One region of the Citrobacter sp. CRE-46 genome, then DNA from elsewhere that is predicted to be linked to it. Evidence: predicted binding sites of a transcription regulator. Region 1 holds the regulator's gene; the other holds the start of a gene.

The links. The regulator sigma-54, encoded in region 1, starts transcription at its own class of promoters, with help from an activator protein. The targets are predictions, from matches to a motif close to GTTGGCACANNTTTCGCTNT.
Region 2: the regulator sigma-54 is predicted to act here: its motif matches at 3,462-3,481, upstream of glnA (glutamate--ammonia ligase).

What each region holds. Positions count from the first base shown of each region.
Region 1 is NZ_CM184341.1:540,434-550,779, reverse strand. Features, by position in the region: gene kdsC (3-deoxy-manno-octulosonate-8-phosphatase KdsC) at 1-100, shown strand, start outside; gene lptC (LPS export ABC transporter periplasmic protein LptC) at 97-672, shown strand; gene lptA (lipopolysaccharide ABC transporter substrate-binding protein LptA) at 641-1,189, shown strand; gene lptB (LPS export ABC transporter ATP-binding protein) at 1,196-1,921, shown strand; gene rpoN (RNA polymerase factor sigma-54) at 1,968-3,401, shown strand; gene hpf (ribosome hibernation promoting factor) at 3,424-3,711, shown strand; gene ptsN (PTS IIA-like nitrogen regulatory protein PtsN) at 3,795-4,286, shown strand; gene rapZ (RNase adapter RapZ) at 4,332-5,186, shown strand; gene npr (PTS phosphocarrier protein NPr) at 5,183-5,455, shown strand; gene mtgA (monofunctional biosynthetic peptidoglycan transglycosylase) at 5,522-6,241, opposite strand; gene elbB (isoprenoid biosynthesis glyoxalase ElbB) at 6,238-6,891, opposite strand; gene arcB (aerobic respiration two-component sensor histidine kinase ArcB) at 7,121-9,457, opposite strand; gene mnmL (tRNA modification radical SAM protein MnmL/YtqA) at 9,665-10,346, opposite strand, start outside.
Region 2 is NZ_CM184341.1:5,076,740-5,087,085, reverse strand. Features, by position in the region: gene glnG (nitrogen regulation protein NR(I)) at 1-623, opposite strand, end outside; gene glnL (nitrogen regulation protein NR(II)) at 635-1,684, opposite strand; gene glnA (glutamate--ammonia ligase) at 1,966-3,375, opposite strand; gene typA (ribosome-dependent GTPase TypA) at 3,756-5,579, shown strand; gene ompL (porin OmpL) at 5,650-6,342, opposite strand; gene AC534G_RS24620 (MFS transporter) at 6,409-7,830, opposite strand; partial or broken gene AC534G_RS24615 (glycoside-pentoside-hexuronide (GPH):cation symporter) at 7,874-9,084, opposite strand; gene AC534G_RS24610 (alpha-glucosidase) at 9,130-10,346, opposite strand, start outside.

The DNA of each region.
Region 1 (10,346 bases):
CACCCGTATCGATGGGGGACGCGGCGCTGTACGTGAAGTCTGCGATTTATTACTCCTGGCGCAGGGCAAACTGGACGAGGCCAAAGGGCAATCGATATGAGCAAAACCAGACGTTGGGTTATCATTCTACTGTCGCTGGCTGTCCTTGTGATGATTGGTATTAACCTGGCAGACAAAGACGAGGCCACTCAGGTCGCCGTCAATAACAACGAGCCAACCTATAAAAGCGAACATACCGATACCGTCGTGTATAGTCCGGAAGGCGCGCTGAGCTATCACTTGATCGCCCAACACGTTGAATATTATTCGGAGCAAGCGGTTTCGTGGTTTACTCAACCGGTATTAACCACGTTTGATAAAGATAAAGTACCGACCTGGTCAATCAAAGCCGATAAAGCCAAATTGACCAACGATCGAATGCTGTATCTGTACGGCCATGTTGAAGTTAACGCCCTGGTGCCTGACTCTCAACTACGCAGAATTACGACCGATAACGCACAGATTAACCTGGTGACTCAAGACGTCACTTCTGATGATCTTGTCACGTTATATGGCACAACATTTAACTCCAGCGGACTGAAGATGCGCGGCAACTTACGCAACAAGAACGCCGAGCTGATTGAAAAGGTTAGAACCTCATATGAAATCCAAAATAAACAAACTCAGCCTTAATCTTGTGCTTGCCAGTTCACTTCTGGCCGCCAGCATTCCGGCATTTGCCGTCACCGGCGATACCGAGCAGCCGATTCACATCGAGTCGGACCAGCAGTCCCTGGATATGCAGGGCAACGTGGTGACGTTTACTGGTAACGTGATTGTGACTCAGGGCACCATCAAAATTAATGCCGATAAAGTCGTTGTGACCCGCCCGGGCGGTGAAGACGGTAAAGAAGTGATTGATGGTTACGGTGAGCCCGCCACCTTTTACCAGATGCAGGACAACGGTAAGCCAGTGAAAGGCCGCGCCTCACACATGCACTATGAACTGGCGAAAGACTTCGTCGTGCTTACCGGTAAGGCTTACCTGGAACAGCTCGATAGCAACATCACGGGTGATAAGATCACCTATCTGGTGAAAGAGCAGAAAATGCAGGCCTTCAGCGATAAAGGCAAACGCGTCACCACCGTTCTGGTTCCGTCGCAGTTGCAGGACAAAAACAAGGCTCCGGCAGAGAAAAAAGGTAACTGATTCGTTATGGCAACATTAACTGCAAAGAACCTTGCAAAGGCCTATAAGGGCCGCCGTGTGGTGGAAGATGTCAGTCTGACCGTCAACTCCGGGGAGATCGTCGGTCTGCTTGGTCCTAACGGTGCGGGCAAGACAACGACATTTTACATGGTGGTCGGCATTGTCCCGCGCGATGCGGGCAACATTATCATTGATGACGAAGATATCAGTCTGCTGCCACTGCATGCGCGCGCGCGTCGCGGCATCGGCTACCTACCGCAGGAAGCGTCTATTTTCCGTCGCCTGAGCGTGTTTGATAACCTGATGGCGGTACTGCAAATTCGTGACGATCTCACCAGTGAGCAGCGGGAAGATCGCGCCAATGAGCTGATGGAAGAATTCCATATCGAACATCTGCGTGACAGCATGGGCCAATCGCTCTCCGGTGGTGAACGACGCCGTGTGGAAATCGCCCGCGCGCTGGCCGCGAATCCGAAATTTATCCTGCTTGATGAACCGTTTGCCGGTGTTGACCCGATTTCCGTTATCGATATCAAACGGATCATCGAACACCTGCGCGACAGCGGGCTTGGGGTGTTGATTACCGACCATAACGTCCGCGAAACGCTGGCAGTTTGTGAGCGCGCCTATATCGTGAGCCAGGGACACCTGATCGCCCACGGCACGCCGACAGAAATACTGCAGGATGAGCACGTTAAGCGCGTATACCTTGGGGAAGACTTCAGACTCTGATAGGGTAGAAGACTTCACGTCACCGCAGGAGAAAACAACTCTGAACATGAAGCAAGGTTTGCAACTCAGGCTTAGCCAACAACTGGCGATGACGCCTCAGCTACAACAGGCGATCCGTCTGTTGCAGTTGTCCACGCTGGAACTTCAGCAAGAACTTCAGCAAGCGCTGGAAAGTAACCCACTGCTCGAGCAAACCGATCTTCACGACGAAATTGATACCCAGGAAAAACAGGACAGCGAATCCCTCGATACCGCAGATGCACTCGAACAAAAAGAGATGCCAGAGGAATTGCCGCTTGACGCCAGTTGGGATGAAATCTACACCGCCGGTACGCCTTCAGGCACCAGCGGAGATTACATTGACGACGAACTGCCTGTTTATCAGGGGGAGACCACGCAATCGCTGCAGGATTACCTGATGTGGCAAGTGGAGCTGACCCCGTTCTCGGATACCGATCGCGCCATTGCGACATCAATTGTTGATGCGGTTGACGAAACCGGTTATCTCACCGTGACCCTGGACGATATTCTCGAAAGCATGGGCGATGACGACGTCGGTATGGATGAAATCGAAGCCGTGCTTAAACGCGTTCAGCGCTTTGATCCCGTTGGCGTGGCAGCCAAAGATCTGCGTGACTGCTTACTGATCCAACTCTCGCAATTTGATAAGTCCACGCCATGGCTGGAAGAAGCGCGTCTGATCATCAGCGATCACCTCGATCTGTTAGCCAACCATGACTTTCGCTCGCTGATGCGCGTAACCCGACTGAAAGAAGACGTGCTGAAAGAAGCCGTCAACCTCATCCAGTCGCTCGATCCCCGCCCAGGACAGTCGATCCAAACCGGCGAGCCGGAATACGTCATCCCGGATGTGCTGGTGCGTAAGCATAACGATCGTTGGGTGGTCGAACTCAACGGCGACAGCATTCCACGCTTGCAGATTAACCAGCACTACGCCGCGATGTGCAATAGCGCGCGCAACGATGCCGACAGCCAGTTTATTCGTAGCAATTTGCAGGATGCGAAGTGGCTGATTAAAAGTCTGGAAAGCCGCAATGATACGCTGCTGCGCGTCAGTCGCTGTATCGTTGAACAGCAGCAGGCCTTCTTTGAGCAAGGCGAAGAATTTATGAAACCGATGGTGCTGGCGGATATCGCCCAGGCCGTCGAGATGCACGAATCGACCATTTCCCGAGTGACCACGCAAAAGTATTTGCACAGTCCGCGCGGCATATTTGAACTGAAGTATTTCTTTTCCAGTCACGTTAACACTGAAGGCGGGGGCGAAGCCTCATCCACAGCTATCCGCGCACTGGTGAAGAAATTAATTGCTGCGGAAAACCCCGCGAAACCGCTGAGTGACAGCAAGTTAACCTCTATGCTGTCGGATCAGGGTATCATGGTGGCACGCCGCACCGTTGCGAAGTACCGAGAGTCTTTATCCATTCCGCCGTCTAACCAGCGCAAACAACTGGTGTGACCCAACCGATAAGGAAGACACTATGCAGCTCAACATCACTGGAAACAACGTCGAAATCACGGAAGCTCTGCGCGAGTTTGTTAATACCAAATTCGCCAAGCTTGAACAATATTTCGACCGGATTAATCAGGTCTATATTGTGTTGAAAGTGGAGAAGGTTACACATATCTCGGATGCAACACTGCATGTAAACGGTGGCGAAATTCATGCCAGCGCGGAAGGTCAGGATATGTACGCCGCCATTGACGGTTTAATTGATAAACTGGCTCGGCAGTTAACAAAACATAAAGATAAACTGAAACAGCACTAACTTGTCCGGGCAGTTAGCGGGTGCAGGACGGCCTGTTGTGCAGCACAACGGGCCATTTGTACAGTTAGCGCTTAGGTGAAATTATGACAAATAACGATACGACTCTACAACTGAGCAATGTTCTTAACCAGGAATGTACGCGCGCGGCCGTTCACTGCCAAAGCAAGAAACGCGCACTGGAAATCATCAGTGAACTGGCGGCAAAACAGCTCAGCTTGCCCTCTCAGGTGGTATTTGAAGCCATTCTGACGCGTGAAAAAATGGGCAGTACCGGCATCGGTAATGGTATTGCCATCCCGCACGGCAAGCTGGAAGAAGACACGATGCGCGCGGTTGGCGTGTTTGTGCAACTCGAAACGCCCATCGCCTTCGACGCCATTGATAATCAGCCCGTCGATCTGCTTTTCGCCCTGCTGGTCCCGGCAGACCAAACCAAGACGCATTTGCATACATTATCGCTGGTCGCCAAACGTCTGGCAGATAAAGCCATCTGCCGTCGCCTGCGCGCCGCACAGAGTGACCAGGAGTTGTATCAAATCATCACGGACACCGAAGGTGGACAGGATGACGCATAACAACCCAATGGCATCCTTTTTTGTCGTTGTGAGGAGAAACAGTACATGGTACTGATGATCGTCAGCGGTCGTTCAGGGTCAGGCAAATCCGTTGCCCTGCGTGCGCTGGAAGATATGGGTTTTTACTGCGTGGATAACCTTCCCGTAGTGCTGTTGCCCGATCTGGCTCGTACACTGGCCGATCGCCAGATTTCTGCGGCCGTCAGCATTGATGTGCGTAACATGCCGGAATCCCCGGAGATTTTCGAGCAGGCAATGAACAATCTGCCTGAAGGCTTCTCACCGCAGTTGCTGTTCCTTGATGCTGACCGTAACACGCTGATTCGCCGCTACAGCGACACGCGTCGTTTACACCCCCTCTCCAGCAAAAACTTGTCGCTGGAAAGCGCTATCGATAAAGAAAGCGATTTGTTGGAGCCGCTGCGTTCCCGCGCAGACCTGATTGTTGATACCTCCGAAATGTCCGTACACGAACTGGCGGAAATGCTGCGTACCCGACTGCTGGGCAAACGTGAACGTGAACTGACGATGGTATTCGAATCCTTTGGTTTCAAACACGGTATCCCGATTGACGCGGACTACGTCTTTGACGTGCGCTTCCTGCCCAACCCACACTGGGATCCGAAGCTGCGTCCGATGACCGGTCTTGACCGCCCTGTCGCCGCCTTCCTCGACAGGCACACAGAAGTACACAATTTTATCTACCAGACCCGCAGCTATCTTGAGCTATGGTTACCCATGCTGGAGACCAACAACCGCAGCTACCTCACTGTAGCCATCGGCTGTACCGGCGGGAAACACCGTTCGGTGTATATTGCAGAGCAGTTGGCAGACTACTTCCGCTCACGCGGTAAAAACGTGCAGTCACGCCATCGTACGCTGGAAAAACGTAAATCATGACCGTGAAGCAAACCGTTGAAATCACTAATAAGCTGGGCATGCATGCCCGGCCAGCAATGAAACTTTTTGAATTGATGCAGGGTTTCGAAGCAGAAGTTTTGCTGCGTAATGATGAAGGAACGGAAGCCGAGGCAAACAGCGTTATCGCGCTGCTGATGCTGGATTCTGCGAAGGGGCGGCAGATAGAAGTTGAAGCCACAGGCCCGCAGGAAGTTGAAGCTCTGGCCGCGGTAGTTGCCCTGTTTAATTCAGGGTTTGACGAAGATTAATCGAGTACACAGAACATAGCCAGTAGGCCGGATAAGGCGTTTACGCCGCATCCGGCAATAACTCAGCTAATACAGCTTATTTTCCCGCATAAACGACTCACCGCCTAACTGGCGCATTTGGCGCATAATCCACGCCTGACGGCTACGCACATAACCCGAAGGCGCATTCGCTTTAAAACGTAAAGGATTAGGTAGGACCGCCGCCAGCAAGGCCGCTTCAGACATACTTAAGCGACTGGCAGGTTTATGAAAATACCGCTGCGCCGCCGCCTCCACGCCAAAAATGCCGTCGCCAAACTCCGCAACGTTCAGATAGACGGTCAGAATACGTTTCTTGCTCCAGACCGTTTCCATCCCCAGCGTGAGCCCGGCTTCAAGGCCCTTACGCACCCAGCTACGTCCATCCCACAGAAAGAGGTTTTTTGCCGTCTGTTGCGATAACGTTGACGCCCCGCGAATACGGTTTTCATTACGTTCATTATGCGCCAGCGCTTTCTCGATGGCAGAGACATCGAATCCCCAATGGTCAGGGAACTTCTGGTCCTCGGCGGCAATCACCGCCAGCCCCATCCACGGTGAGATCTCATCCATACTCACCCAGTCCGAGTGCGCCACATACCCGAAATCACCGGATAACCATGCGCCCAGTTGCCGCTCGACCATCACCGCCGAAAACGGCACCGGCATCACGCTGAAAAGGGCGATGCCCCCGCCCCAGAATACGGCGAGGACGATAACCGCTCGTAGAAAGATACGCCGCAGAAAAGCGGTAACGCCTGTTCTCATTCAACCAACACCAGCACACGCGAGACCAGTTTATCGATGCCACTCGCGGCCTGAGCGATATCCTGCGCCAGCATATAGGCGGGCGTGGTAACGATTTTGTTGTCTTCATCAACGACAATGTCATCAACCGGACAAGGCACATGTTCAGCGCCCATCTCCTCCAGTACCTCTGCCGTATCGATATCCGTGCCAATGGTCAGACGCAGCGGAAAATCAAAAATTTTGGGTAACATGGCGGGCGCAATACACATAAATCCCAACGGTTTCCCCATCTGATGCATGGCAACTGCCAGCGCGGCTAAATCACTGTCAACCCGGCATTCGCTGCCCTGGCTGGCAAAATTACTCAGATTTTTGGCGGCGCCAAACCCACCCGGCACGATCAACGCATCCAGTTCCGTTGAAACCGCCTGAGCAAGCGGGCGAATCTCGCCGCGTGTGAGGCGAGCGGCTTCAATCAGGACATTGCGTGTTTCCGACATCGGCTCACCGGTCAGATGATTAATCACATCAGCTTGTTGTTTATCCGGTGCGAAGCAGACGGCCTGCGCGCCGTTGCGGGCAATGGCCAGCAGCGTGAGTACGGTTTCATGGATCTCTGCACCGTCATACACACCGCATCCGCTGAGCACGACTCCCACTTTTTTCATCGTGATACTCCTTTCTCAACTGGCTGAAACATATTAGTTATTATGATTTAAATGCTACGCTTCACACATTTAACTGATTCATGTAACAAATTATTTAAGATTTGCTATCTTAACTGCGTGCGGCCTGAAAAATAGGGCTGTGCCTTTGTACACAATGACAATAAGTTACGGCGCAGCCACGATTTCCCTGGTGTTGGCGCAGTATTCGCGCACCCCGGTCAAGCCGGGGTCATTTTTTTTCCACACTCGCCACCCAGGCTTTTAGTACCGCCACGTCGTGCTGCCACTCCTGCTTCATCTCTTCAATCCATTCAGCAACGTTATCTTCCCAGGCTGGAAGATCTGGCGACTGGATTTGCTGACCTAACTGTTGCAGATGGCGCAGCCCCACCGAACCTGCCGCACCTTTAATTTTATGACCTTCCTCAACCACGCCTTTTTTATCACGTGCAGTCAGATTGGATTCCAGCACGCTCAAATATCCCGGCATCATCTTCTCAAACACCGCCAGCCCGTCGGTAATTAACTTCGGTCCCACCAGCTCGAGGTATTGTTCCAACATAGGAATATCTAATAGCGCTTGCGATTTACTGCTCTCTTCAGATGTCACAGTGCTCTCCTCTTTGTTTCGGGTATCCCAGTATTTTTTGATCATGGCGGTTAAAGCCGGGACTGACAGCGGCTTACTCAGCACGTCGTCCATTCCCGCATCCAGATACTCTTTTTTATCTTTCAGAACGTTGGCGGTAAGGGCCACCAGCGGCGGCAGATCTTCACGCGCGTATTTTTGCGTAAGCTCGCGGGAGATATCCAGCCCGGTCATATCCGGTAGCTGAATATCCAGCAATACTAGGTCATATTCACCCGGCGTGAACATTTCCAGCGCGGCTTTCCCGGTCATGGCGACATCCACGCTATTACCCAGTTTTTCCAGCACTGAGCGCGCGACAATGACGTTCAGTTCAATGTCTTCCACCAGCAGGACATTCAGGGCGGGCAGCGGCATGTCATCGTCTTCAAAAGCGTCTTCAATCTCTTCCGCTACCGCAGGCGCATGCACAGTCAGCGTAAAGACAGAGCCTTTACCAGCCTGGCTGGAGACCGTAATATCGCCGCCCATATTTTTCGCCAGACGCTTTGATACGGCCAGACCAATCCCGGTTCCTGTTGCCGGTTTGCCGCCGTTACTGTCCTTCACCTGATAATACATGGCGAAGATTTTATCCTGTTCATCCTGCGGAATGCCGATCCCGGAATCTTCTACCTCGAAATGCAGCATATTCCCCTGGTCATAGCGCGCCCGCACGGTCACCTGCCCCTGCTGGGTAAACTTCACGGCGTTGCTGATCAGATTCCACAGAATCTGGCGCAAACGCGTGCCGTCGGTAATCACTTTATGCGGCAACGGTAGCGTTGGCTCAAGCACAAAACGCAGCCCTTTTTGCTGCGCCTGCAGGCCAGAGAGGTTTTCCAGATCCGCCATAAAGCTGGTGAAATCGATCGGCTGGTTATCGAGCTGGACTTTACGCCGCTCCATCTTATCCATATCGATAATATCGTTGAAAATATTGCCCAGCGTCACGGCTGAGACGTGGATAGTTTTCAGGTATTTTTCCTGCTCGGCGGTCAAATCCGTATCCAGCAGGATCCGGCTTAAGCCAACAATACCGTTCAGCGGCGTACGCAGCTCGTGACTGATGGTGGAAATAAACGTGGTCTTATCGCGGCTGGCGCGTTCAAGCGCGTCCTGATAACGCTTACGTTCGGTAATATCGCGACCAAAGCCCATCAGGCCATGTCGTTTACCGACGCGGTCGTAGTAAGGCACTTTACGAATTTCAAAGCAGGCTTTGCGTCCATCCGGATAGTCCAGCCACTGTTCATAGGTGAGCGAGACGTTATGACGAAACACCTTCTCGTCGGTCTCAATAACTTTTTCAGCCGCCTCAGGGGAGTAAACGTCAGCCGGTTTCAAATTCACCAGTTGCTTTTCGCTCTTGCCGGTCAGCAACTCCATGGCGCGGTTACAGCCGGAAAATTCTTTATCTTCATTACGATAAAAGACCAGGTCCGGCGAGGCATCAAGGAAAGAGCGTAAAAATGAAGACTGTTGCTCAAGCTGAATCTGCGCTTCTTCGCGCTCTTTGATTTCGACCTTCAGTTGCTCAAACGTTTCCTGACGCTCCGCTTCAGCTTTTTCGCGCTCAACAATTTCCTGATTGAGCTGGGCGATATTATCTTTCAACTGCACATTGAGCTTGAGATCGCGCTCGCGCATCTCTTCCAGCTTTTGCACCAGCCGTGACAGACGCTGCCGGGATTCCTCCAGTTGCTCCACCACCACTGACAAAAAATAGACGGCCCAGGGGGTAATTAACAGACCAAAAAAGATAGAGCGGATGACATCAATGCTTTCTACCTGGCCATGCAGCACCATGGTGACAGCCATTTGCACCACAATTGCCAACACGACCAAAGCCAGCGCTAATAGCAGCGAAAAGCGCACCAGACCTAACTTCATCATCAGGTCGACATAATATTGCGCCAGCATACGAATTTGCTTCATAGAGGGTTCCTTCACGACAACTTGGCACAATAATACTCAATTCTCAGCGTGACGTTGAAGATTGTGCAAGAAATGCGGCGGTTATCGGTGAAATGACCGGGTAGGCGGTAGGCCGGATAAGTTCATCGTAGGCCTGATAAGCGAAGCGCCATCAGGCAAGCAGGCGCAGATTGCCTGATGGCGGCTTTGCCTTATCAGGCCTACATACTAGCTCCCCAGTTGCACCCACGGCGTACCCAGCGCCGAGCCTTGCACGCCGTGCTCGTTAAGGTACTTATCCAGTTCGACCATCCCCGTCCAGCGATTTTCACACCATAGCGGCGCCAACAGCGTTGGGCGACGCGCGCTGGCGGAAATACGATGATAAATCACCTCCGGCGGCGTATGGCGGATCATCTCACCTGCGGTAATCGTGTAGTCGTCCAGTTCAATCCCGTTCAGCCGCCCGGCTTCCCAGGCTTTTGCCATCGTACTGCCTTTCACAATATGCAGCGGATGCAGCTTAATACCGTCAACGCCCGTCTCCACCACGCGTTCCATGGTTTGCAGACATTCTGCCTGCCCTTCTCCCGGCAGACCGACGATCAGATGCGAGCACACTTTCAGCCCGCGCTCGCGCGCCAGCCGCGTGGTGTTTTGGTAGCAGGCGAAATCATGGCCGCGGTTAATTCGGTGCAAGGTTTTGTCATGCGCGGTTTGCAGACCGAGCTCCAGCCACACTTCATAGCCCAGATCTTTATACTCGCAAAGCAGATCAAGCACCGCTTCCGGCACACAGTCGGGGCGTGTCCCAACGCATAACCCAACGATACTGGCCTGGCTGACCGCCTGTTGATACATCGAACGCAGCACCTGTACTTCAGCAAAGGTGCTGGTGTAGGCCTGGAAA
Region 2 (10,346 bases), 710 kb from region 1:
TCAGACTCGATCAAATCTTTCGGGATAGCCGCCATGTTCAGCGCGATAAACGGCGCTTTGACGCGTGGGCTGTGGCGGTGTAGGGCATGAGCGACCAGCTCTTTACCAGTCCCGGACTCACCATTAATCAATACGCTGATTGAAGAACGCGAAAGCCGGCCAATAATGCGAAAAACATCCTGCATCGCCGGCGCTTCGCCAATGATGTCGGTCGTTGGACCGTGGATTTGTACATTACGCGGCTGCTGCTGTTCCTGATAATGACTGATGGCGCGTTCGACCAGCGCCACAGCTTCGTCAATATCAAAAGGTTTGGGCAGATAATCAAACGCCCCTTGCTGGTAGGCGCTGACGGCGGCATCCAGATCGGAATGCGCCGTCATTATGATGACCGGAAGCATCGGATGACGCTGTTTGATCTGTTTTAACAGGGTCAGACCATCCATACCCGGCATGCGAATGTCTGACAACAGCACGTCCGGTGTTTTGCTGGCCAGTGCATCCAGTACCTCTTTACCGCTTTCAAATGCGGTACAGCTCAGACCAGCTCCTGCGAGCGCACGTTCTAGCACCCAACGGATGGAACTATCGTCATCAACGACCCAGACTATTCCTCGTTGCATAAACGTCACCTTTATTTCCTGATAGGCAGGTAAACCGAGAACTCGGTATGACCCGGCCAACTGGTAAATTCAATTTTGCCGGAATGCTGATCAATTAAATTACGGGCGATGGATAATCCAAGGCCGGTACCGCCCTCGCGACCGCTGACCATTGGGTAGAACAGCGTGTCCTGCAAATGAGGGGGAATACCCGGGCCGTTATCCTCAACATCGATCCGCGCCGCCAGACGGTAACGCACGCCGTGCAGCGTGAGCTGAAACGCAGTGCGGGTACGCAGGACGATCTCGCCGCCTTCCGGCCCTAACGCTTGCAGGGCATTGCGCACGATATTCAGCAGGACCTGTTCTATCTGGTCCGGGTCGTGCAATAACTCAGGCAGGCTCGGATCGTAATCACGAATTAGCGTAACGTTTTCTGGCACTTCCATCGAAACCAGCGCCACCACACGCTCCGCCACTTTGTGAATACTTTCCGTGATATGCATGCCCGGTTGTTGCGGTCCTAACAGACGGTCGACCAGATTACGCAGGCGGTCGGCCTGCTCAATAATAACTTTGGTATATTCGGTCAGCGCCGGGTCCGGGAGCGCTTTACTGAGAAGCTGCGCCGCGCCGCGTAAACCGCCCAACGGGTTTTTAATTTCATGCGCCAGACCGCGTACCAGATCGCGGGCGGCAATTTGCTGGGCATGCTGGAGCTGTTCCTGACTCAGACGGCGCTGGTTATCCATTGGCGCCATCTCCAGCAGGATAAGCCCATCAGGCAGCCTCTGGGCGGTGACAGAGAGGATATGCGAGTGGCTGTCTATCACCAGCGTCACTTCGTTATCCGTAAAGCCCTGACCAGCTTCCAGGCTCTCACGCATCAGTCCGATGTTTAACGAAAAATAACTCAACAGATCGGGCAGCGGTGTACCAAACAGTTTGCGGGAGCTTTGGGCGAGCAGTTGTTGCGCCGCCGGGTTGGCGTAATGTATCGACAGCTCATCGTCGACGAGTAAGATGCTATTGATTAAAGAATTGAGGATCTGCCCAGCATCGGGCAGCGTGCCGGTTGCCATTCAGCAGTCTCCTGAAAAGTGTTGCACCATTTTAGTGCATTATAGCTTTTTATGGATAAAAAGCGCGAGAAAGCAGGTTGTGAGTGGAGAAAAAAGCCCATCCTGGGATGGGCTACAGATTGCTGACAAACCGTGATGCCGGATGGCGGCTTCGCCTTATCCGGCCTACAAGGTGGTTGCCCGGTAGGTCCGATAAGGTTGCGCCATCGGGCATCGTAATGTTTGCCATCAACCTCAAACCTGTCAGAAACAGGCTAAAGTTTCCACGGCAACTCAAACGATTAAACGCTGTAGTACAGCTCAAACTCTACCGGGTGCGGCGTCATGCGCACACGGTCATCTTCTTCACGACGCAGCGCAATGTACGCATCGATCGCTTCATTGGTGAACACGCCGCCTGCAGTCAGGAACTCGCGGTCCAGATCCAGTTCTTTCAGTGCTTCTTCCAGAGAACCTGCAACCTGTGGGATCTCCTTCGCTTCTTCAGGCGGCAGGTCGTACAGGTTTTTGTCCATCGCTTCACCCGGGTGGATCTTGTTCTTAATACCGTCAAGACCCGCCATCAGCAGCGCGGCGAAGCACAGGTACGGGTTAGCAGCCGGGTCCGGGAAGCGCACTTCGATACGACGCGCTTTCGGAGAAGCCACTACCGGAATACGGATAGAAGCAGAACGGTTACGGGCAGAGTAAGCCAGCATTACCGGCGCTTCGTAACCCGGGACCAGACGCTTGTAGGAGTTGGTAGTCGGGTTCGCAAGGGCGTTGATCGCTTTAGCGTGTTTGATAACGCCGCCGATGTAGTACAGCGCCTGCTCAGACAGACCCGCATATTTGTCACCGGAGAACAGGTTTACGCCGTTCTTGGACAGGGACATGTGGCAGTGCATGCCGGAACCGTTATCGCCAAACATTGGTTTTGGCATAAAGGTCGCGGTTTTACCGAAACGGTGAGCGACGTTGTGAACCACATATTTGTAGATCTGAATTTCGTCCGCTTTTTTGGTCATGGTGTTGAAGCGGGTCGCGATTTCGTTCTGACCAGCAGTCGCTACTTCGTGGTGATGCGCTTCAACGACCAGGCCCATTTCTTCCATGATCAGACACATGGTAGAACGGATGTCCTGAGAAGAATCTACCGGAGGAACCGGGAAGTAACCGCCTTTCACGCCCGGACGGTGACCTTTGTTACCACCTTCGTATTTGGTGGAGGAGTTCCATGCGCCTTCGATATCATCGATAGCCACGTGGGAACCGGAAATGGACGCGCCGAAACGGATGTCGTCAAACAGGAAGAACTCTGGCTCTGGCCCGAACAGAACGGTGTCTGCGATGCCGGTAGAACGCAGGTACTCTTCAGCGCGTTTAGCGATGGAGCGCGGGTCGCGGTCGTAGCCCTGCAGCGTACCGGGTTCCAGGATATCACAACGGATGATCAGGGTGGACTCTTCATAGAACGGGTCAATGAGTGCAGTAGACGCATCTGGCATCAGAACCATGTCTGATTCGTTAATGCCTTTCCAGCCACCGATTGAGGAGCCGTCAAACATTTTGCCTTCTTCAAAGAATTCGGCATTTACCTGATGAGCAGGAATAGTGACGTGCTGTTCTTTACCTTTAGTATCAGTGAAGCGCAAATCAACAAACTTCACTTCGTGTTCGTTCAGCATCGTCAAAACGTGTTCAGCGGACATACTTACTCTCCCGGATTGGTCATGGTCGTCGTGGTAACGAAGTCTTCAATTCTGCAAAAAATTGGCCGTGTCGCCGTAAAAAAGATAAAGCGAAATCTGTGCCAACTTTTAAATTGCCCCTAAAAGGCGTTATCATGCGCACTATCGTGCAAAGGGGCTGCACCATGAAGGATGTATTGCACCATTATAGTGCTTTAATGTGAACATTAAGCACCATATTGGTGCAACACACCTCAGATTACCCCTTTTAACGCTCCGTGAATGTGATCACAAAGAAACTCTGCAATACTTGTTTGCGGAGGATGTTTGTGATCCTGTTTTGTACTGCGATTAATCCGTGTACAATAACGCGCTATTTCTAAAATGCCTGAGGCAAAGTTGTGATCGAAAATTTGCGTAACATCGCCATCATCGCGCACGTAGACCATGGTAAAACGACCCTGGTAGACAAGCTGCTCCAACAATCCGGTACGTTCGATGCACGTGCTGAAACCCAAGAGCGCGTGATGGACTCCAACGATTTGGAGAAAGAGCGTGGGATTACCATCCTCGCTAAAAACACCGCTATCAAATGGAATGACTACCGTATCAACATCGTTGACACCCCGGGGCACGCCGACTTCGGTGGTGAAGTTGAACGTGTAATGTCCATGGTCGACTCCGTGCTGCTGGTGGTGGATGCAATGGATGGTCCGATGCCGCAGACGCGCTTCGTGACCAAAAAAGCCTTTGCCCATGGCCTGAAGCCAATTGTTGTTATCAACAAAGTTGACCGTCCTGGCGCGCGCCCTGACTGGGTTGTTGATCAGGTATTCGACCTGTTCGTTAACCTCGACGCTACCGACGAACAGCTGGACTTCCCGATCGTTTACGCTTCCGCGCTGAACGGTATCGCAGGTCTGGATCACGAAGATATGGCGGAAGACATGACTCCGCTGTATCAGACCATCGTTGATCGCGTACCGGCTCCGAACGTAGACCTTGACGGCCCGCTGCAGATGCAAATCTCTCAGCTGGACTACAACAACTACGTTGGCGTTATCGGTATCGGCCGCATCAAACGCGGTAAAGTTAAACCGAACCAGCAGATCACTATCATTGATAGCGAAGGCAAAACCCGCAACGGTAAAGTCGGTAAAGTTCTGACCCACCTGGGTCTGGAACGTATCGAGAGTGATATTGCCGAAGCAGGCGATATCATCGCGATCACCGGTCTGGGCGAACTGAACATCTCCGACACCATCTGCGACCCGCAGAATGTCGAAGCGCTGCCGGCTCTGTCCGTTGATGAACCGACCGTAACCATGTTCTTCTGCGTAAACACCTCTCCGTTCTGTGGTAAAGAAGGTAAATATGTTACCTCTCGTCAGATCCTTGACCGCCTGAACAAAGAGCTGGTGCACAACGTTGCGCTGCGCGTTGAAGAAACCGAAGATGCGGATGCGTTCCGTGTTTCCGGTCGTGGTGAGCTGCACCTGTCTGTTCTGATCGAAAACATGCGTCGTGAAGGTTTCGAAATGGCGGTTTCCCGTCCGAAAGTTATCTTCCGCGAAATCGATGGCCGTAAACAAGAGCCGTTCGAAAACGTAACGCTGGACGTTGAAGAGCAGCATCAGGGTTCTGTGATGCAGGCTCTGGGTGAGCGTAAAGGCGATCTGAAAAACATGAATCCAGATGGCAAAGGCCGCGTACGTCTTGACTACGTGATCCCAAGCCGTGGTCTGATCGGCTTCCGTTCAGAATTCATGACCATGACCTCCGGTACCGGTCTGCTGTATTCCACCTTCAGCCACTACGACGACGTTCGTGCGGGTGATGTGGGTCAGCGTCAGAACGGCGTACTGATCTCCAACGGCCAGGGTAAAGCAGTTGCGTTCGCACTGTTCAGCCTGCAGGACCGCGGTAAGCTGTTCCTGGGTCACGGTGCTGAAGTTTACGAAGGCCAGATCATCGGTATTCACAGCCGCTCTAACGACCTGACCGTAAACTGCCTGACCGGTAAGAAACTGACCAACATGCGTGCGTCCGGTACTGACGAAGCAACGGTTCTGGTTCCGCCGGTTAAGATGACTCTGGAGCAGGCTCTGGAATTCATCGATGACGACGAACTGGTAGAAGTGACTCCAACCTCTATCCGTATCCGTAAGCGTCACCTGACTGAAAACGATCGTCGCCGTGCAATGCGTGGCGCGAAAGAAGAGTAATTAACGCTCTTTCTCAGGTAAGCATAAAAAAGCCGCTGGTTATCAGCGGCTTTTTTTTATCTCGGGAGCATCAGAAGAAATACTTTGCCCCAATACGAATCTGATTTTGCTCGCGATGATAAGGTTCCACATTGCGATCTAACCAGCGTAACTCCAGATAGGGTAGCCAGTGTTCATTGATACGATACTTAAAGGTATTTGTAATTTCCCAGTGATGATCTTTTCCGTTACTGCTGTTGAAGTCATTGACTCGTATAAAATAGTGCGGCTCAAAGGTATAGGAAAACTTATCGGTGATAGTAAAATTCCAGTAGTTACCTATTTCATAGGTATCGTTATTATCCTGATCACCGTTTAGGTCGGTTGAACTGTAGTTATTATGGTTATAACGATTACGCACGGTAAGATTAAACCACGGGGTAAATTTATAGTTAACATCCAGGTAGGCAGCGCCACCGGAACCCGTACTCTTATCGTTGATCAACCCGCCGGGCTGGATAGTTAATTTATCCGTCGGTTTAAATAAAGGATACCAACCTTCTATTTCGTTATAGCCGTGTTTTAACTCATCCTTGCGTTGCATGGTGTAGGTGTTGGTGAGCATGATACCTGCGCCCATATCGGAGTTATAGCCAACGCGCATCATCACTTCTATCTGATCGGATGCCAGATTATATGCCTCGCGGTTCTCGACATAGGCGCCTGCAAAAACAGAAGTAGACATAACAGAGGATAAGAGAATTATTGTTGTTAACTTTTTCATAATAAATCCATTTTTTAAGCGTAGGGAGGCCGCCATCCATTAAGATGGAATAAGCGGCAATTATTTTTATACGTTTACAGCAGAGGTATTATTTTTAGTGGTAACCGGATCCGCTTGAGCGTTGTTTTTCTTCCGTTGGCTGATTTCCTCAATAATAAAAGCAAAACGCGTTTCATTGAGTTTATAAAATAAACCCATCGTGAATGCAGCGATAATAGCCAGCCCGCAAGGCCACAGAAAAATAAGCTGACGCAGGCCAAGCAGGGTGGCATCGCTCTGGGTTATGTTGGGAATATAACCGATTTGCGTCAGCATGATGCCTGGCAGGAAGCCCGCGAGCGCAGCGGAAATTTTGCGAGAAAAGGTATAACCCGTATACACCGAACCTTCCGCGCGGATCCCCGTTTTCCATTCGCCATAATCGACCGTATCCGGAACCAACGCCCAGTTCAGGCTGTTGACGAATGCTGTCCCGAAGAAGGCCATACAGGAGAATGTTACGAACAAAAATGACGTACTGCCCCAGAAAAAGTTCAGAACATCACCGACAGCCCATAATGCCAAACCGCCGAGATAAACCTGCTTTTTACCGAAGCGTTTCACAGTCGCGGGAACCAACAGTACGCCGACCAGAATGCATCCCATGCTGAAAAAACCCATCCACGACAGCAGATGAATATCATTGAGCACGTACTGGGTGTAATACACCTGGATTGCCAGTTTGATGTTGAATGCGGCCAGTGTACACAGGTTGGCGACACACAGCACCAGCAGCGGGGGATTACGGAAAATGGCACAGAATGATTTGAGAATGCTGGGCTTATGGTGATCTGGCACGATTTCGATATAACGTTCTTTCACACCGCTAAAGCACCACCACATGCTGAACAGCCCGCAGACTGAAAAGAGCAATGCGGCAATCAGATAACCCAATGAGGGGGAACTGACAAACAGCGCCTGAATCGGCATAAAGCCAACGGTACACAATAGCAGGCCCATGGTTGCACCGCCCTGACGCCAGGCGGCGAGCTGAGCGCGTTCATGTGGGTTTTTCGTGATAGCAGGCACCATCGCGCCGTAGGAGCAGTTCATCAGGCTATAGAACAGACCAAACAGCATAAACAGCACCGTCGCCAGCCCGGTTTTCACCGTGAGCGTAAAATCTGTTGCTAAAAACTGCGCGCTGGCAACGATTGCGACAGGGAATGACGCATATAAAATAAAGGGTCTGAATTTTCCTTTTGTGCCAATATTTCGCCTGGAGTCCAGCAATACACCGGTCAGCATATCGGTAAAGGCGGTGAAGAACTTCGCCACCAGAAAGATAATCCCACCGTAATATGCAGGCATCCCTAGTTCATCGGTATAAAATTTAAGCAGATACAGCGTGCCGATACACAGCATCAAATTTGAGCCGAAGTCACCCACTCCGTAGGCGAATTTTTCACGCAGGCTCAGTTTTAGCGTTAGCGGATCATGAAAAGACATAATCGCTCCTCAATAGCGCCCCGTAGAGCGCTATTCATTATTATCAAACGGGTTGTTTACGTGCTTCTATCTCTTCAACGATGCGGACATACATCTTTTCGTTGAGATTGTAGAAACAGCCCATTGCCACGATGGTGATAACTGCCAGGGCACACGGATAAATAAAGATAAGCTGCCGCAAACCTTCGACCGTGCTCGCAGATTGCACCACGTTGGGGACGTAGCCGATTTGCGTCAGCATCCAGCCAGGGAAGAAGCCTGCCAGCGCCTGTGAAACTTTACGGAAGAAGGTGAAGCCAGTGTATACCGTGCCTTCAGAGCGTACGCCGGTACGCCATTCGCCATATTCCACCGTATCGGAGACCAGCGCCCAGTTCAGACTATTAACGAAGGCTGAGCCGAAGAACGCCAGACAAGAGAAGGCGACAAAGCTGACTGAGCCACCGCCAAGGAAGTAGTTAAGCAGATCGCCCGCTTGACGTTAAATGCGCCCAGCGTACAAAGGTTGGCAATGCACAGAATAAATAGCGGGCGGTTACCGGCGATGGCGCGGAAGGATTGCAGCAATCCCGGTTTTTGCGCGGCATCCACGGGTTTCACTTCCACGTAGCGTTCTTTTACACCGGCATAGCACAACCACATGAATAACAGGCCAAACAGCGAAAACAACGTGGCTGCGAAAATATAAGCCAGCTGTGAATTGCCTTCGATCAGGTTCATTACCGGTACAAAGCCGACGGTGCACAGCAGCAGCCCGAGAGTTGCGCCTCCTTGTCGCCAGGCGGCCAGCGACGCGCGTTCGTCCGGGTTTTTCGTGATTGCAGGCACCATCGCGCCGTAAGAGCAGTTCATCATGCTGAAGAACAGCCCGTACAGCATAAACAGCACCGTTGCCATGACCGTTTTACCGGTGACTTCAAACGGTGTACCGACAAAGTTGGCAATCGCCAGCAAGGTAACCGGAAATGCGGCATAAAGGACGAATGGACGGAATTTTCCTTTCGGGCCGATTTTGCGGCGCGAATCGAGCATAATCCCGGTGCCCATATCGGTAAACGCGGTAAAAAACTTGGCGATAAGGAAAATGATACCGCCATAAGTTCCCGGTAAACCAAGGACATCAGTATAAAACTTGAGTAAATAGAGCGTACCAATGTCCAGCAGGATATTGGAGCCTAAATCACCCATCCCATAGGCGAGTTTTTCTTTGAACGGCAAGCGTAGGGTTGCCGGATTAGAGGAAGTCTGACTCATTATTATTCTCCATGTGCCCGCGAGTTGCCCCGCGGGCGAGCCGTGTTAGATGTTGCGTAAAGTGGCAAACAGTGATGCCCATTCACTCTTCGCGCGATAAAACACCGGAGGCTGGCCAATAGGCGCATCCACGGTAATTTCACCCCCCTGGTAAGTTTCCCCGGTCCAGACGTTGATCCAGCTATCCTCTGGCAGATACAGCGTCCAGTCGCTGCGTCCCTGTTCGTGAACTGGCGCTACCAGCAAATCTTGTCCCAGCAGGTACTGATACTTCAGGGTGTAAGTACGCGCATCGTCTTCGTAATGCAGGAACAGCGGGCGCATCACCGGCAGACCGGTGGCGCTGTTTTGCGCGACGGCCTGTTTGAGATACGGCTTCAGGGTGGTGAAGACGGTGGTCATGCGGGCAAAGTGGGCAATGGTTTCTACATCGCCATCAAACTGCCAGTTATCGCCCGGGCGGTTACCTTCATGGGTGCGCATCATCGGGGTGAAGGCGCTGAAATCACACCAGCGTAGCAACAGCTCTTTGCTGCGTTTCATGTCAAACAACGTGGTGTAACCACCGATATCGCTGTGGTGCAGACCGTGGCCGGTCATCGCCAGCGACAGCGCGGCAGGAACGACCGAGGCCAGACCATCGTCGAGGCTCCAGTCAACGTTCTGATCGCCCGCCCACATCATGGTGGAGTATTTCTGGCTGCCGGTGTAGCCCGCACGCATAAAGAACAGGATCTCGCCGAGCTTGCCGGTCTCCTGTAGCGCTTCGTAGTTACATTTCGCCCACAGTGCGGGCCACGCGTTATGCATAATTTCGGCGCTGACGCCGTTGTGCAGGTAAGTGTCGGTTGGCAGGTATTCGCCAAAGTCGGCCATCCAGCCGCCGCAGCCCAGCGCGATCATGTTCTTTTTGATCACTTCTTTGAACCTGCCGTAAGCTTCGGGGTTGGTCAGATCGACTACGCCGCCATAAAACTCGCCGAACTCAACCAGATAGTCATCGCCAGAAGCATCTTTCGCCAGATAACCGTGTTTGGCTGCTTCAGCGCAGAGATCTTTGTCGCTGGCGACGTACGGGTTGATATAGGAGAGGAACTGCACGCCTTCTTCTTTCCACTGCTTAATACGACTGTCCAGTTGCGGGTAGTTGTCGCTGTTCCATTTCCAGTTCCACATCACGCGTTTACCAAAGGAGGTCATGCGGATCCCGGACCAGTCCTGTGCCCAGATGCCGTTAACTTTCACGCCAGCGTTACGCATGG